One region of the Bacillus sp. PK3-037 genome, then DNA from elsewhere that is predicted to be linked to it. Evidence: riboswitches for the same ligand, from Rfam matches in the RefSeq annotation. Region 1 holds a riboswitch; each other region holds the start of a gene.
What was found. Region 1 has a riboswitch for S-adenosylmethionine ahead of mtnK (S-methyl-5-thioribose kinase). Riboswitches for the same ligand answer to the same signal wherever they lie in the genome.
Positions count from the first base shown of each region.

Region 2: linked by a shared signal. The riboswitch ahead of metI (cystathionine gamma-synthase/O-acetylhomoserine thiolyase) and the one ahead of mtnK (S-methyl-5-thioribose kinase) in region 1 are both predicted to bind S-adenosylmethionine.
Region 3: linked by a shared signal. The riboswitch ahead of M1D69_RS01335 (5-methyltetrahydropteroyltriglutamate--homocysteine S-methyltransferase) and the one ahead of mtnK (S-methyl-5-thioribose kinase) in region 1 are both predicted to bind S-adenosylmethionine.
Region 4: linked by a shared signal. The riboswitch ahead of M1D69_RS12615 (phosphoadenylyl-sulfate reductase) and the one ahead of mtnK (S-methyl-5-thioribose kinase) in region 1 are both predicted to bind S-adenosylmethionine.

Region 1 is NZ_CP096408.1:2,681,673-2,685,099, reverse strand. It holds gene mtnA (S-methyl-5-thioribose-1-phosphate isomerase) at 1-733, opposite strand, end outside; gene mtnK (S-methyl-5-thioribose kinase) at 741-1,934, opposite strand; SAM riboswitch class I at 2,039-2,193, opposite strand; gene M1D69_RS13685 (carbon-nitrogen family hydrolase) at 2,277-3,056, opposite strand; gene M1D69_RS13680 (aminotransferase class I/II-fold pyridoxal phosphate-dependent enzyme) at 3,149-3,427, shown strand, end outside.
Region 2 is NZ_CP096408.1:2,863,093-2,866,519, forward strand. It holds gene metC (cystathionine beta-lyase) at 1-739, opposite strand, end outside; gene metI (cystathionine gamma-synthase/O-acetylhomoserine thiolyase) at 732-1,853, opposite strand; SAM riboswitch class I at 1,921-2,042, opposite strand; gene M1D69_RS14740 (esterase family protein) at 2,209-2,931, shown strand; gene M1D69_RS14745 (YjcG family protein) at 2,960-3,427, shown strand, end outside.
Region 3 is NZ_CP096408.1:252,566-255,992, forward strand. It holds gene M1D69_RS01330 (5-methyltetrahydropteroyltriglutamate--homocysteine S-methyltransferase) at 1-570, opposite strand, end outside; SAM riboswitch class I at 649-756, opposite strand; gene M1D69_RS01335 (5-methyltetrahydropteroyltriglutamate--homocysteine S-methyltransferase) at 825-1,958, opposite strand; SAM riboswitch class I at 2,044-2,150, opposite strand; partial or broken gene M1D69_RS01340 (LURP-one-related/scramblase family protein) at 2,216-2,704, opposite strand; partial or broken gene M1D69_RS01345 (hypothetical protein) at 2,834-3,112, opposite strand; gene M1D69_RS01350 (hypothetical protein) at 3,390-3,427, opposite strand, start outside.
Region 4 is NZ_CP096408.1:2,473,831-2,477,257, forward strand. It holds gene cysP (sulfate permease) at 1-744, opposite strand, end outside; gene M1D69_RS12615 (phosphoadenylyl-sulfate reductase) at 756-1,457, opposite strand; SAM riboswitch class I at 1,616-1,721, opposite strand; gene pyrE (orotate phosphoribosyltransferase) at 1,866-2,498, opposite strand; gene pyrF (orotidine-5'-phosphate decarboxylase) at 2,495-3,214, opposite strand; gene M1D69_RS12630 (dihydroorotate dehydrogenase) at 3,183-3,427, opposite strand, start outside.

The DNA of each region.
Region 1 (3,427 bases):
TCTTTGCAATTCGGTCCGCGCCGACGATGACGGCAGAAATTTGTTTTTCTTTCATCGTATGGGCTGCCATGCTGTCCGTAATCAGCGTGACGTCAATACCGCCCTGCATCAGTTCCCAAGCAGTAAGCCGTGAACCTTGAAGAACCGGTCTGGTTTCACAAGCATAAATATGAAGCCCCAAATCCTTTTGTTTCGCCAAATAAAACGGGGCAAGCGCGGTTCCATAGCGGCTTGTCGCGATAGAACCGGCATTGCAGATTGTCATAATCCGGTCGCCTTTTTTGAAAAGTTGAAGCGCGTTTTGGCCGATCATACGGCACGTTTCTTCATCCTCGACTTGAATCTGAATCGCTTCATGGACAAGATTGGTTTTTGCTTCATTTACAGAAATGGCGTTTTGAATTGAATGGCTCAGTCTTTCGAGCGCCCATGATAAATTGATTGCTGTCGGCCTTGAGCTGTTCAAATAATTTTTGATGTTATCCAATTCGCAGCGGAATTCCGCTACCTTATCAGTTTCGATGTTTTTTGCCGCCAGCGCGAGCCCAAATGCTGCCGTAATCCCGATCGCCGGGGCTCCTCTAACTTTAAGTGAGACAATTGCGTCAAATACTTCTTCTTTCGTTGTCAGCTCCAAATATTCCGTAACATCAGGAAGCTTTTGCTGATTTAAAATCTTAATGGCTGTTTCTTTCCATTCAACAGAACGCGGAACAGCAAATGAATTGGTCATGGGTGAATCATTCCTTTACAAGTAACTTAAAACATTCAATAACATCCGTTATGGTTTTTAATTGTGAACGTTTTTCGATGAATGCAGTACCGGTTTCCAGCGCCAGCCGTTTTCTTTCGATTCGTTTATCAAACGGTACGATTGTATCCAGATCTGCCACATGAGCAAGACCAACGGTGCGGCGTATCAGTTCGCAGCCGGCAAACCCAATTGTCTCTTCAAAAATATGGCTGAGCGTATCAGCGAGATAACCGTCGATTTTGGCATACACATCGAGACTGTTTTTCTCCCAGGCTTCACTGAATGTTGTTTGAAACGTGTCCCAAACTTGTTTTACATGTTCATATAATGGCTCTCGATCAGCACCGTCACGGCTGAGTGCATTTAACAATAAGTTGGCGATAAATTGGCCAACATCAAAACCGATTGGCCCGTAAAAAGCGAATTCAGGATCGATCACCTTTGTCTCAAGCTCGCTGGCAAAAATGCTTCCTGTATGCAGATCGCCATGAATCAGCGTTTCGGCAGATGTTAAAAATGACTTTTTCAGCTTAGCCGCTTCAACTTTGACCTTGTCATTTTTCCAAAGCTTTTCAACATATGGACGAAGCTCTTCCTCAAATTCATTTGTATCATGATCAAAGAAAGGATCTGTAAATACGAGTCTTTCGGTAATATCGCAGAGCTCAGGATTTGTAAATTGTTTAACAAGCTGTTTTTTCACCTTAGGTTCAAGTGCGTAATCAGAAGAGTAAAATAGCGTTTTCCCTAAAAATTCGCCAATGTCTCGTGACAGATTTGGATAATTTTCACCTTCAAGAAGTCCTTTTCTAGCGATCTTCAGATGTGAAAGATCCTCCATGACCGTAACCGCCAATTCAGTATCTGAATAGTAAACTCTCGGTACGAGGTGAGGGACGTGTTCACCCTGGCGGATCAGTGCACTGCTTTCGATTCTTGCCCGATCGATTGTCAGCGGCCAGCTTTCCCCGACAACTTTTGCATAAGGAACCGCCTGTTTAATGATCAAAGCCCTGTCATTTTCTTGGTCATAAATATGAAAGACGTAGTTTAAATTTCCGTCGCCGATCTCCTGGCATGTCAGTGTGCTTTTGCTTTGAAATAAGCCGAGTTTCACCGCGAGTGCGACAGCGGAGCTTTCATTTAACGTTTCGTATAAAGGTGTTTTTGTGACTGCCATCGTCATTACCTCCAATTATGTACTATCTTGTTATGTGTGCCGCGAATGGCCGTAAAAAAGCCTCCTTCTCAGAGAGAAGGAGGCTTAACAATCATGTCCCGCCTCTCTTATCTCTCAGATCAAATCTGATGGAATTAGCACCGTGCCTTACGAGACTTCAGTCTCGGCGCCAAGAAGATGCGCCCCATTTCACAATGGAATTACGGTCGGTTGCTGTTGGGGTCAAAAGGCCAATCCCTCGCCCAACTCTCGATAAGAGAATATATTCACTTGTTAAACAATTCTAATTTATCAGTTGATGAACATAGTAACAGGTGTGTGATTGAATTGTCAATATATTTTTTAATATAAATCTTTTCTGATATCATCGAAAACAGGAATTTTTCCCCGCACCTCAACGCTTTCTTGAAGGTCAATTTCCGCTCTGACACTGCCTTCTTCACGGCCGCCCTCGGCCAATATGCGTCCCCAAGGGTCAATAATCATGCTGTGCCCGGCGAATTCATTATCGGGATTAGATCCTGTGCAATTGCAGGCGGCGACAAAGCATTGGTTCTCAATGGCCCTCGCAATAAGCAGGCTTTTCCAATGATCAAGACGGGGAAGAGGCCATTCCGCAGAAATGAACAGCACGTTAGCGCCTTTTGTCGTATGTTTTCTGATCCATTCCGGAAAACGGATATCATAACAGATCAGTCCTGAGCTTTTGACGCCTTCAAGCTCGAAGTACCCGTCCTCGGAACCGGCTGATAAATACTCATGCTCATCCATCAGCTGAAATAGATGGGCTTTGCTGTACTCTTTAATGATTCGTCCTTCCTTATCCGCGATGAACATTGTATTATAAACATCAGAACCCTTTCTGACAGCAACAGATCCTGCGACAATATGAACTCCGTGTTTTTTTGCGGTTTTTTGCAGCCAGCTTTGAGCAGTGTGCCCGTCTTCATCAGCAAGCTGATCAAGATTGGCAAGGTCGTAACCAGTCGTCCATAATTCAGGGAGAACAAGAACGTCAGCATTTTTACTCTCTTTTTCGATTAAAGATTCAGCCTTTTTTATATTTTCAGAAGGTTTTCCGTATGAAATATCAAATTGAAGACAAGATATGGTCCATTTCATTTTTTAACACCCCATATTTTTCTTTACTTTTTTCCTTTAACCATATATGATACTGGACTATCATTTCAAGATTTTTTAGAAGGTGAAAACAGATGAAATTTGAACATTCTCAAGTGCTGCAGGAACTGCCTAAACAATTCTTTGCTTCTCTTGTGCAGAAAGTGAACCGAAAGCTGAAGGAAGGACATGATGTCATCAATTTGGGGCAGGGGAATCCGGATCAGCCGACGCCCGAGCATATTGTGGAGGAAATGAAGCGAGCCGTTGCTCAGCCTGAAAATCATAAATACTCCTCATTTCGAGGTTCGCACAGTCTGAAATCAGCAGCGGCGGCATTTTATAAAAGAGAATACGGCGTTCAGCTTGATCCG
Region 2 (3,427 bases), 180 kb from region 1:
AGCCGCGCAACACGAGCCAGCAATCTTGCACGCCAAGGACGGCGCCGAACGAGTTTTGCAGCTTATACAGCTCCTTCCCTAGCTCTTCATCCTTAACAGCTGCCAGACCTGACAGCACATCGCTGTGTCCGCTCAGGAATTTTGTTGCGCTGTGAAGCACAATATCCACGCCGAGATCAAGCGGACGCTGCAGTGCCGGTGTCATGAATGTATTATCCAGAAAGGTCAGACAGCCGTGTTCTTTTGCAAGCTGGACAACCGCTTTAATATCAGTAATTCCAAGTGTCGGATTTGACGGTGTCTCCATATAAATGGCCTTTGTGTTTGGCTGGATATTCCGCGCCACTTCGTTGATATCCGTCATATCAACAAACGTGTGCTCAATGCCAAAACGGGTCAAAACCTCTGTCACCATGCGGAAGGTTCCGCCGTATACATCTTCTGGCACAAGAACGTGATCACCCTGTGAGAGAAGTAAAAATGCTGTTGAGATCGCAGCCATGCCTGAACTGAAAGCAAACCCTCTCGTTCCGCCTTCCAGTGCGGCAATTGTTTCTTCGAGAGCTGTTCTTGTCGGTGTGCCAGAGCGGCTGTAATCAAATGCGCCGAATTCTTCAAATGAAGATTGGTGAAAAGTCGAGGCGTGCTGGATCGGTACACTAACCGCACCTGTTGCGCCGTCTGTTTTAAATGGATTGTGCACGAGCTGGGTTTCCAGCGTCCAATTATGATTACTCAAATGAAACAGCTCCCTCTTTGACCTGACATAACGCCTGTTTTAGGTCCTCTTCTAAATCTTCCGCATGTTCAATTCCGACTGAAAAACGCAGAAGACGGTTGCAGACCCCGTTCGCGATGCGGATTTCTTCAGGAATATCCATGTGCGTCTGTGTGGCAGGGTATGTAATAAAACTCTCCACCCCGCCGAGGCTTTCAGCAAAACAAATGGTCTTCAGTGCTTTTAAAAATGGATTCACCCACTCTTCTTTTTGCAGACGGAAGGAGAGCATGCCTCCTTTTCCCGGGTAAAGCACATCCTTGATTTCTTCTTGCTTCTCTAAAAAGGCCGCAAGCTCTTGCGCGTTCGCCTGATGCTGGCGCATTCTGAGACTGAGCGTCTTCATTCCTCTCATCAAAAGCCATGAGTCAAACGGAGGCAGGACCGCGCCAATGGCGTTTTGATGCTGAAACATTTCTTCTCCAAGCTGTTCATCCTTTACAACAACAAGGCCTGCGAGCAAATCATTATGGCCGCCTAAATATTTGGTTGCGCTGTGAATGACAATGTCGGCTCCGAGCTCAAGCGGACGCTGCAAAACCGGTGTATAAAATGTATTATCAACAATCACCAGAAGACCATGCTCTTTTGAAATCCGGGCGATCTTTTCAATGTCCGCCTCCTGCATCAGCGGATTTGTCGGCGTTTCCACAAACACCGCTTTTGTATTCGGCGTAATCTTAGAGCGTAAACAGTCCTCATCGCTAAAATCATCATAATGAAAGGTCAATCCGTATTTTTTCCATTCATTTTCAAACAGACGGTACGTGCCGCCATACAAATCCGATGAAACGATCAGTTCATCTCCGCTTTTAAACAGCGCCATAATCGTTTGGATGGCTGCCATTCCCGAACTGAAGGCAAGCCCTCTCGCTCCGTTTTCTAAGCTGGCGATCGCGTCCTCGACAAGCTGGCGCGTCGGGTTTTTCGTCCGGACATAATCAAATCCTGTAGATTCCCCGATTCCTCTGTGGCGGTACGCTGTTGATAAATAAATAGGGGGACTTACTGTTCCCGTTACTTCGTCGCTTCGGTTCCCGATTTGGGCTAATTTCGTTTCAACGTGCTGTGACATATAGCTGACACCTTCCCTTTTCAAAATAAAAACCCCTTCTTCATAAGAAGAAGGGGTTTAACGCTTCTTCTTATCTTCCAAGCATAAAAAACGCTTGCTGGATTTAGCACCTTGGCGTTCTGCACATAGCAAAACAAGCCGGTTGCTGAGGTTTCTAAGGGCCAGTCCCTCCACCTCTCACGATAAGAAATATCGATTTCAATTTTCTGATTGTTTTATATTAGCGCAATTTGCAGTTTATTTCAACACTTTTTTCTTCGGGCACCGAACTGTTTAAAGAGAGAAATTTCTAATAATTCATGGTACAATAATTTCAAACGCAAGAAAGTCTAGTGATGTCCTGGAGGAATGTATTATGGCACCGAAAAACGGCACAGTTCAAGAAAAGAAGCTCTTTTCAAAGGAGCTTAACGAGGAAATGACAGTACTCGTTTATCTGCCGTCAAACTACTCCCCTCTTTATAAATATCATCTTATTATCGCGCAGGACGGCCACGATTATTTCAGGCTGGGGAGAATCGGCAGACAAGTGGAGGAATTGCTGTCCAAAAGAGAAATAGACCGATGCATTATTATCGGTGTTCCTTACAAGGATGTAAAAGAACGCAGAAAAACCTATCATCCGGAAGGTTCTAAGTTTTCGGCATATAAAAGATTTATTGCCCACGAGCTAGTTCCTTTTGCGGACCATGAATTTCCGACGTACCAAGTCGGCTACGGGCGGACACTGATCGGTGATTCTCTCGGAGCGACCGTTTCTCTTATGACAGCGCTTGATTATCCGAATATGTTTGGTAACATCATCATGCAGTCTCCCTATGTAGATCAACATGTATTAGAAGCCGTGAAACAGTCAGACGACATCAAACACCTCTCTCTTTATCACCAAATCGGAACAAAAGAAACAGACGTCCATACGACAGACGGCAATATTTTGGACTTCACAGAACCGAATCAGGAGCTGAAAAAGCTCTTGGAGGAAAAGCTTTCCGATTATTATTTTGAGCCGTTTGACGGAGACCACAAGTGGACATACTGGCAGCCGCTCATTACGCCGGCTCTGAAAAAAATGCTCTAACATACTATATTTTCAGGAGGGACATACTATGAAATACGGAATTGTTTTATTTCCATCAAAAAAACTGCAAGATCTCGCGAACTCTTACAGAAAGCGCTATGATCCGAGCTATTCCCTGATCCCGCCTCATTTGACGCTGAGATCTTCATTTGAATTTACGGAAGAGGAAGCCGGTGAATTGGTATCACAATTGAGAGAAACCGCTAAAGAATCTCATCCGATTGTTCTCAAAATGACCAAATACAGTTCTTTTGCGCCTGTCAATAATGTCATTTACATTAAAGCAGAACCGACGGAAGAATTAAAAACACTGAATGAAAAACTTTACACCGGTGTATTAGCCGGTAATCAGGAATACAATTTTGTTCCGCATGTGACGGTCGGCCAAAACCTTTCCGACGATGAGCATTCGGATGTTTTAGGGCAGTTAAAAATGCAGGAAGTATCACATGAAGAAATTGTTGACCGTTTTCATCTGCTATATCAATTGGAAAAC
Region 3 (3,427 bases), 1.7 Mb from region 1:
ATAAAACGCTTGAATCGCTTTTTTATACGCTTTTGATACATCATGCTGAAAAAGAGCATAATCGTTTTTGTATGCATCCTTTTCCAGTCTGCCGCGGAAAAAGAGCATATTCGGACTCGGAATTGTCATTTTTGGCGTTGCATCACCAGCGATGCCATGTAAAAATGAGTAATCTTCGAGCATTGGGTGATTTGAGAAATCAATATCGCCTGTCACTTTGATGCCGCGTGCTTTTGTCTGCACATTATGGAACTGGATACCCTGTTCAGGTATAAACGGCTCAACGCCATCCAGATTTTCAAGGAAATCAAAATGCCACCACGCTCTGCGGAATTCCCCGTCTGTCACGACGTTCAGGCCGGTTTCTTTTTGTTTTTCCACAATGCGGATGATTTCATCGTTTTCAATCTGGCGAAGCTGTTCGGCAGTGATTTCGCCGGCCGCCCTTTGCAGCCGCGCTTTTTTGACGGGCTCAGATCTCAGCAGGCTTCCGACTTGATCCGCGCGAAACGGCGTTTTTTTTCTCTGAAGCGATTGTTTTTGTTCTGCGGGTGTTGTTTGCTGTGACATGTTGTTCATTCCTTCTTTCCATTCGAATATAAAAAAGCTCTTCCTTTGGATAAGGAAGAGCTTGCGTGAACAATCTCAACCTTATCTTCAAGAGCAAAAATCTGCTCTTAAGGATTTAGCACCATTCTGTTAAACAGCGGTTGCCGGGTATCGCAGGGCCAGTCCCTCCACCTCTCTTGATAAGGAAAACCTTTTTATGAAATTTTCTGATAGTATCTATTATTCACACATTTCTCTTTTCTGTCAATGATAGATTATTTCCACACATCATTGGCAATATCGACCACATGACGGAGCTTCGCCCACTGCTGCTCCTCAGTCAAAAGGTTTCCTTCTTCTGTTGAAGCGAAACCGCACTGCGGGCTGAGGCACAGCTGATCTAAGCTGACAAAGCGCGCAGCTTCGCTGATTCGGCGTTTGACATCCTCTGGGTTCTCAAGCTCTCCGTATTTGGATGTAATCAAGCCCAAGACAATCTGCAGATCCTTGCGTTTGACAAAACGGAGCGGATCAAAGTTTCCGGAGCGGTCATCATCGTATTCCAGGAACAAGCCGTCAAGGTCTAAACCGTCAAGAATCGTTTCCGCTACAGCGTCATAGCCTCCTGATGCTGCCCAAGTCGAGCGGAAGTTGCCGCGGCAGATGTGCATCGTGACCGTTAAGTCGTCAGGACGGTCCCCCACTGCATCGTTAATCGTTTTGGCAAACAACGCAGGCAATGTTTCCGGATCACCGCCGAGGGCACGGACAACATCTCTGCCTTTTTCTTCAAAGAAGAGAGACCATGACGTATCATCGAGCTGAAGATAGCGGCAGCCCGCATCATAGAAAGCGTTAATCGCTTTTTTGTACGCCTGGGCCAGATCATGAAAATATTCCTCCTGATCGGGATATACGCCTTGATCAGCTTTTTCACCGAAAAACAGCATATTCGGGCTCGGAATCGTCAGCTTTGGTGTCGCGTCACCGGCAATCTCATGTAAAAATTGATAATCGGCAAGCGCTGGGGGGTTCGTAAAATCAAGTTTTCCCGTCACTTTGATGCTGCGTGCTTTTGTTTTCGCGTTATGGAACTGAATTCCTTCAGCGGGGATGAACGGTTCCACTCCGTCGAGCCCTTCCAGGAAATCGTAATGCCACCACGAACGGCGGAACTCTCCGTCGGTTACGACGTTTAGGCCGATTTCCTTTTGCTTTTCGACAATGCGGGTGATTTCTTTATTTTCGATATCACGAAGCTGTTCTGCCGTGATCTCGCCGGCCGCTTGTTTTTGCCGCGCCTCTTTTACTGGGGCGGATCGTAATAAACTGCCGACATGATCGGCGCGGAAAGGGGCTTTCTTCTGTTTTTCTGATTTCTGTGCTGCAAGGTTTACTTGTTGAACCATATCATTTCGCCTCTTTTCTAAAAAGTTTGCTGCATGAAAAAAGCTCTTCCTTTGTGCAAGGAAGAGCTTGAACGATCAAATCTCTGCCTCATCTGCAAGAACGCGATGTTCTTAAGGATTTAGCACCATTCTGTGTAAAACAGCGGTTGCCGGGTATCGTAGGGCCAGTCCCTCCACCTCTCTTGATAAGGTATAACTTCATATTTACATATTAATTATCTTAATATTATTACTTTTGGATCAACTGTCAATGCTTTTTAGAAAATACTTTCATCTTCATCGTTATATAAAACCATATCAAGCACGATAGCGATGGCAGTGCAAATCAGAACATCTTCCTCGTTTGCAATCTGCAAGTGATAGGAATCACCCCAGCTGAGCCACTTCTTGCTCACTGACATCCGGACATTTTCTCCGTCCGTCAGCTGGAATTCATCCCTCCATAAGTCACCATCGATTTCCCAGTTAAGGCCGGAAATCACAAATTTCGGTTTGAAAAACGTTACTTTCTTCGTTACCTCACAAACCGTTTTCCCGCCAATTGAAATCTCTTATCGCGGCAAAAATGACATCACTTTTTGCTCAATGGAAACGAGCGTTTTTCCGGATGAATCTGTCATTTGTAATGAGTCCCCTAACGAGAAAAAGCGCCCCTCCACCTTGAAGATTTCTTGTTCATCCCTGTCATAAATGTGAAATGCATCTTTAAGCGAGAACATTTTTTGTTTCATAAATAAATCGATCATTGCTGAAGTCTCCTTTTGGACTTGCCTTATATGAAATTACGGATAGAGGATAAAAAGGTTTCAGGCTCTATCTCAACACAATTTTAAAAGGCTGCGTCATTCAGCAGCCTTTTCGTTTGAAATATAGAATTAGGAAAGATGCATCCGGCGTTTTTGGCGGATGGCGTCAAGGTCGATTAGGTTATTATGATGAGGAACGGGTGCAGGAAGAGGGCTTGTCTTTTGCGGTTTTCGTCTATTGTCTTTGCTGAATGAGAAGAGAAGATAGCCACATAATGCGATGATAATAAATAGGATCATTTTACATACCTCCCAAAAAAAGTTTTGGTATTCTCTATTGTACGGATAAAACGTCTAAAAGTATTCAAAAAATTCTAAATCCACTAATAATAAATGCGTATCCCTCAAAAATCCTTTTCGCCGATGACCTGAAAATAGTCTTACATTAAGCTGGTGTTTTTCCTTTTTAATGGTTCTATAGTTACTATCGACGTTAAAATGAATTTCTTTATATAACTTTTAACCTAAATTTCTGTAATTCAAATTAACTATATATGGATAATGTGTTCTTCTTTGTTTGATGTATACCCTATTTTGAGGAATTGAACACAAAAAACCCAAATTACGGAGCATTTGGGCGGGAATTTGGACTGGTCGGCTGATTTGAGGGGAGTCCGGCGAAGGATCAGAAAAGGCGTTTGAACATTCTTCTTATTTTTTTAA
Region 4 (3,427 bases), 210 kb from region 1:
CAGCCCTGCTCCTGTTCCGGATAGGAGAATGCCTTCCCCTTTTGAAAACCGCGTGATTTTCTTCCCGTTTGTTTCTAACACCCTGCGGCCTAAGATCAGTGCGCCCAGGGCTACAAAAACTCCCCCATACAGGGTTCCTTTCGCTACATCCAGTACGCCGGCAGCTACTAACGGGCCAACAGCATTCGCCACATTGTTCATGCCAGCAGAGAATGCTTCAAAAAAACCAGCGCATAGCAAAAGGATGCCAAGGATGTTTTGTTTACGGGAAGACGTAATTTCGATCTTAAAATAACGAAACAGCTTTGCTACAAAAAATGTAAAACCAAAAGCGAACAGCGGAACGAAAATCCAAAATGAAACAATAATCAGAAGATTGTTTACAAACAATACTTTATACGCAACTCCCACACCGACAACCGCCCCGACCGTGACTTCACTTGTCGATAAAGGAATGCCGAGCAGATTAGCTGTAAAAAGCGACAGTGCAGCAGACCCGATAATGATGCAAACAATCGTCAGCGTGATCGTCTGTTCCGGGATAATCCCAGAGCTGATGGTTTTCACAACTTCGCCCCCGCCAATGACAGCCCCGGCCAGAACACCAACAGCACATATGATCAAAGCGTAGGTTTTCTTTTTGATGGCCCCAGAGCCGTAAGCAACTCCCATTGAAGCTGCAGCGCCGCTTGCACCAATATTCACTGCGAAAAACAAGCTAAATAAAATAGCGGCTAATTCCATTTTGCAGCTCCTTATTCATGCAGTCCGCATTCTGTTTTCGCCATACCGTTCCATCTGCCTGAGCGCAGGTCCTCTGCGGTAAATGCAGGTGACGTACAAGGCGCGCAGCCGATACTTGGATATCCTTGATCGTGGAGCGGGTTGTAGTCCAGCTCATTCCGAGAGGTGTATCTCCAGATGTCTTTCCAAGTCCAATGGATAAGCGGGCAAACTTTTACTGATTTGAATTTCTCATCTTTGTTTAAGAAATTCGTATTGGCACGGCTTGGCCCTTGATCGCGGCGCAGGCCGGAAAGCCATGCCGGGTGGCCGGAAAGCGCCTCTCTTAAAGGAACGATCTTTCTGAGATAGCAGCATTGATTCGGCTCTCTTTCCCACAGTTTATCACCATGTTCTTCCGCCTGTTCCTCAAGAGTAAGGTTCGGTTTCTTCAGGATGATATTGAGGCCGGGATAGCGCTCTTTCACGCGTTCTATCGTTTCATAGGTCTCTTTAAAATGAAGCCCTGTATCGAGAAATACAATCTCTGCGTCTTTTTTCACTTTATAGATTAAGTCAATCAGAACGATTCCTTCAATTCCGAAACTGCAGGCATAAACAAGCTGATTGCCGTAATGGCCGTAAGCCCATTTTAAAACTGACAGCGCCCCTTTATAAGGATCGTCCTCCGGAAATGTAATCGTTGGTTCTTCCCAATTATCGTACGTTAACATTTCTTCTTTCCTCCTTTCGGAGACAAACAAACAGTAGCTTTCTGCTGGTTGTCTTTTCCAATTGTAATGTGATGTGGCTGCTGTTATCTCCGTAAACAGCCCCTCTTAAAATAAAAAACTTTCAATCCGGCGGAAAGAAAGACAGGAACTGCATGTAGCCCTTATCTTTCAAAATGGAATACATTTTGCTGGAAGTAGCACCTTACACATTGTGCAGGTTGCCGGGCTTCATAGGACCAGTCCCTCAGCCGCTCTTGATAAGTTTTTCAGATTTGTAGTAAATTTTAGCACAATTCTAACATAAGTCAACCCGAGTTTTTTTATAGGATTAATAAAAAAACAGACACAAGGGCCTGTTTTCAATCGTGGCAAGGCATTAAAGCCCTTCACAATAATAAAATTTATTTTTTAATTTTTAAACCAATCTTTTGACTCGGGATTCATTTTCCATGTTTGCAGCTTTTTCAGGTCATCTGAATGAATATTTCCATTCTCAAGTGCAACCTCTGTCAGTGTGTCATAATCAGTTAACGAGTAGTATGGAAGATCAGCCTCAGCAAACGCTTCCTTCGCTTTAGGGAGTCCATACGTAAAGATTGATACCACACCAAGCACTTCACAGCCAGCAGCTTTCAGAGCTGCTGCAGCTTCGAGTACGCTGCCCCCTGTGGAAATTAAATCTTCTATGACAACTGTTTTCTGGCCTTTTTGAACTGCACCCTCAATTTGATTGCCTTTTCCATGTGCTTTCGGTTTGCTTCTCACATAACACATCGGCAGGTTCAAACGGTCAGCCGCCAATGCCGCATGAGGGATACCTGCTGTCGCTGTTCCTGCGATCATTTCAGCTTCTGGGAAACGCTCTTGGATAAGCTTGCTGATGCCTGCAGCAACATCATTTCTTACCTCTGGGAAAGAAAGGGTAAGGCGATTGTCACAGTAAATTGGCGATAAAATGCCGCTCGCCCATGTAAACGGCTCATTCGGGCGTAAAAATACAGCTTGAATGTCTAATAGATGTTTTGCGATGATTTGTTTCATTGTTTGATTCCCTCCCATTCGAGTTTGACAGCTTCATAGGCTTTTAGCGGATTTAGAGCTTTTGTAATAGAGCGTCCCACAACAATTGCTGATGACCCTTTTTCTCTTGCTATAGAAGGCGTTGCAACGCGGACTTGATCATTCGCAGTGTCTGCTGACATACGGATACCCGGGGTCACCGTCAAAAACGACGGCGACACTGCTTCGTAAATGGCTTTTGCTTCATGAACAGAGCACACCACTCCATCAAGTCCGCTATTCTCCGCCAGTTTGCTGTAGTGCACAACCGTGTCGATGAGAGGCTTTCTGATGAGCAGCTCATCCTTCACCATTTGTTCAGATGTGCTTGTCAGCTGGGTTACCGCAATAAGTGACGGACGTTGTTTTCCTGCCGGCGTGCCTTCCTCTAAGCCTTCCAGAGCTGCTTCCATCATTTTTTTGCCTCCGGCTGCGTGAACATTGACGAGATCGACTCCAAGACAGGCAAGACGCTTCATTGCTTTATTCACCGTGGTCGGAATGTCATGGAGCTTTAAATCTAAAAAGATCTCACAGTTTCTTTCTTTTAATTGTGCAATGATAGCCGGGCCTTCTTGATAAAAAAGCTCCATTCCAACCTTCACAAATAACGGCTCCTTGTGAAAAGGCGCTAAAAATGACAGTGTTTCTTCAGCTGATGCAAAATCAAGCGCGATGATGGGCAGGTTGTTTTTCATGATTCCAGCTCCTTCCGATGCATTCTTCAACAGATTCATAGCCGTATTGGCGTAAGACAGCTGGGAGCTGCTCAATGATGTCAGGGCATGCGAAAGGATTCACGAAATTTGCTGTTCCGACAGCGACCGCACTTGCTCCGGCCAGAAGAAATTCTAATGCGTCTTCGGCCGTCTGAACGCCTCCCATCCCGATAATCGGAATGCTGACAGCCT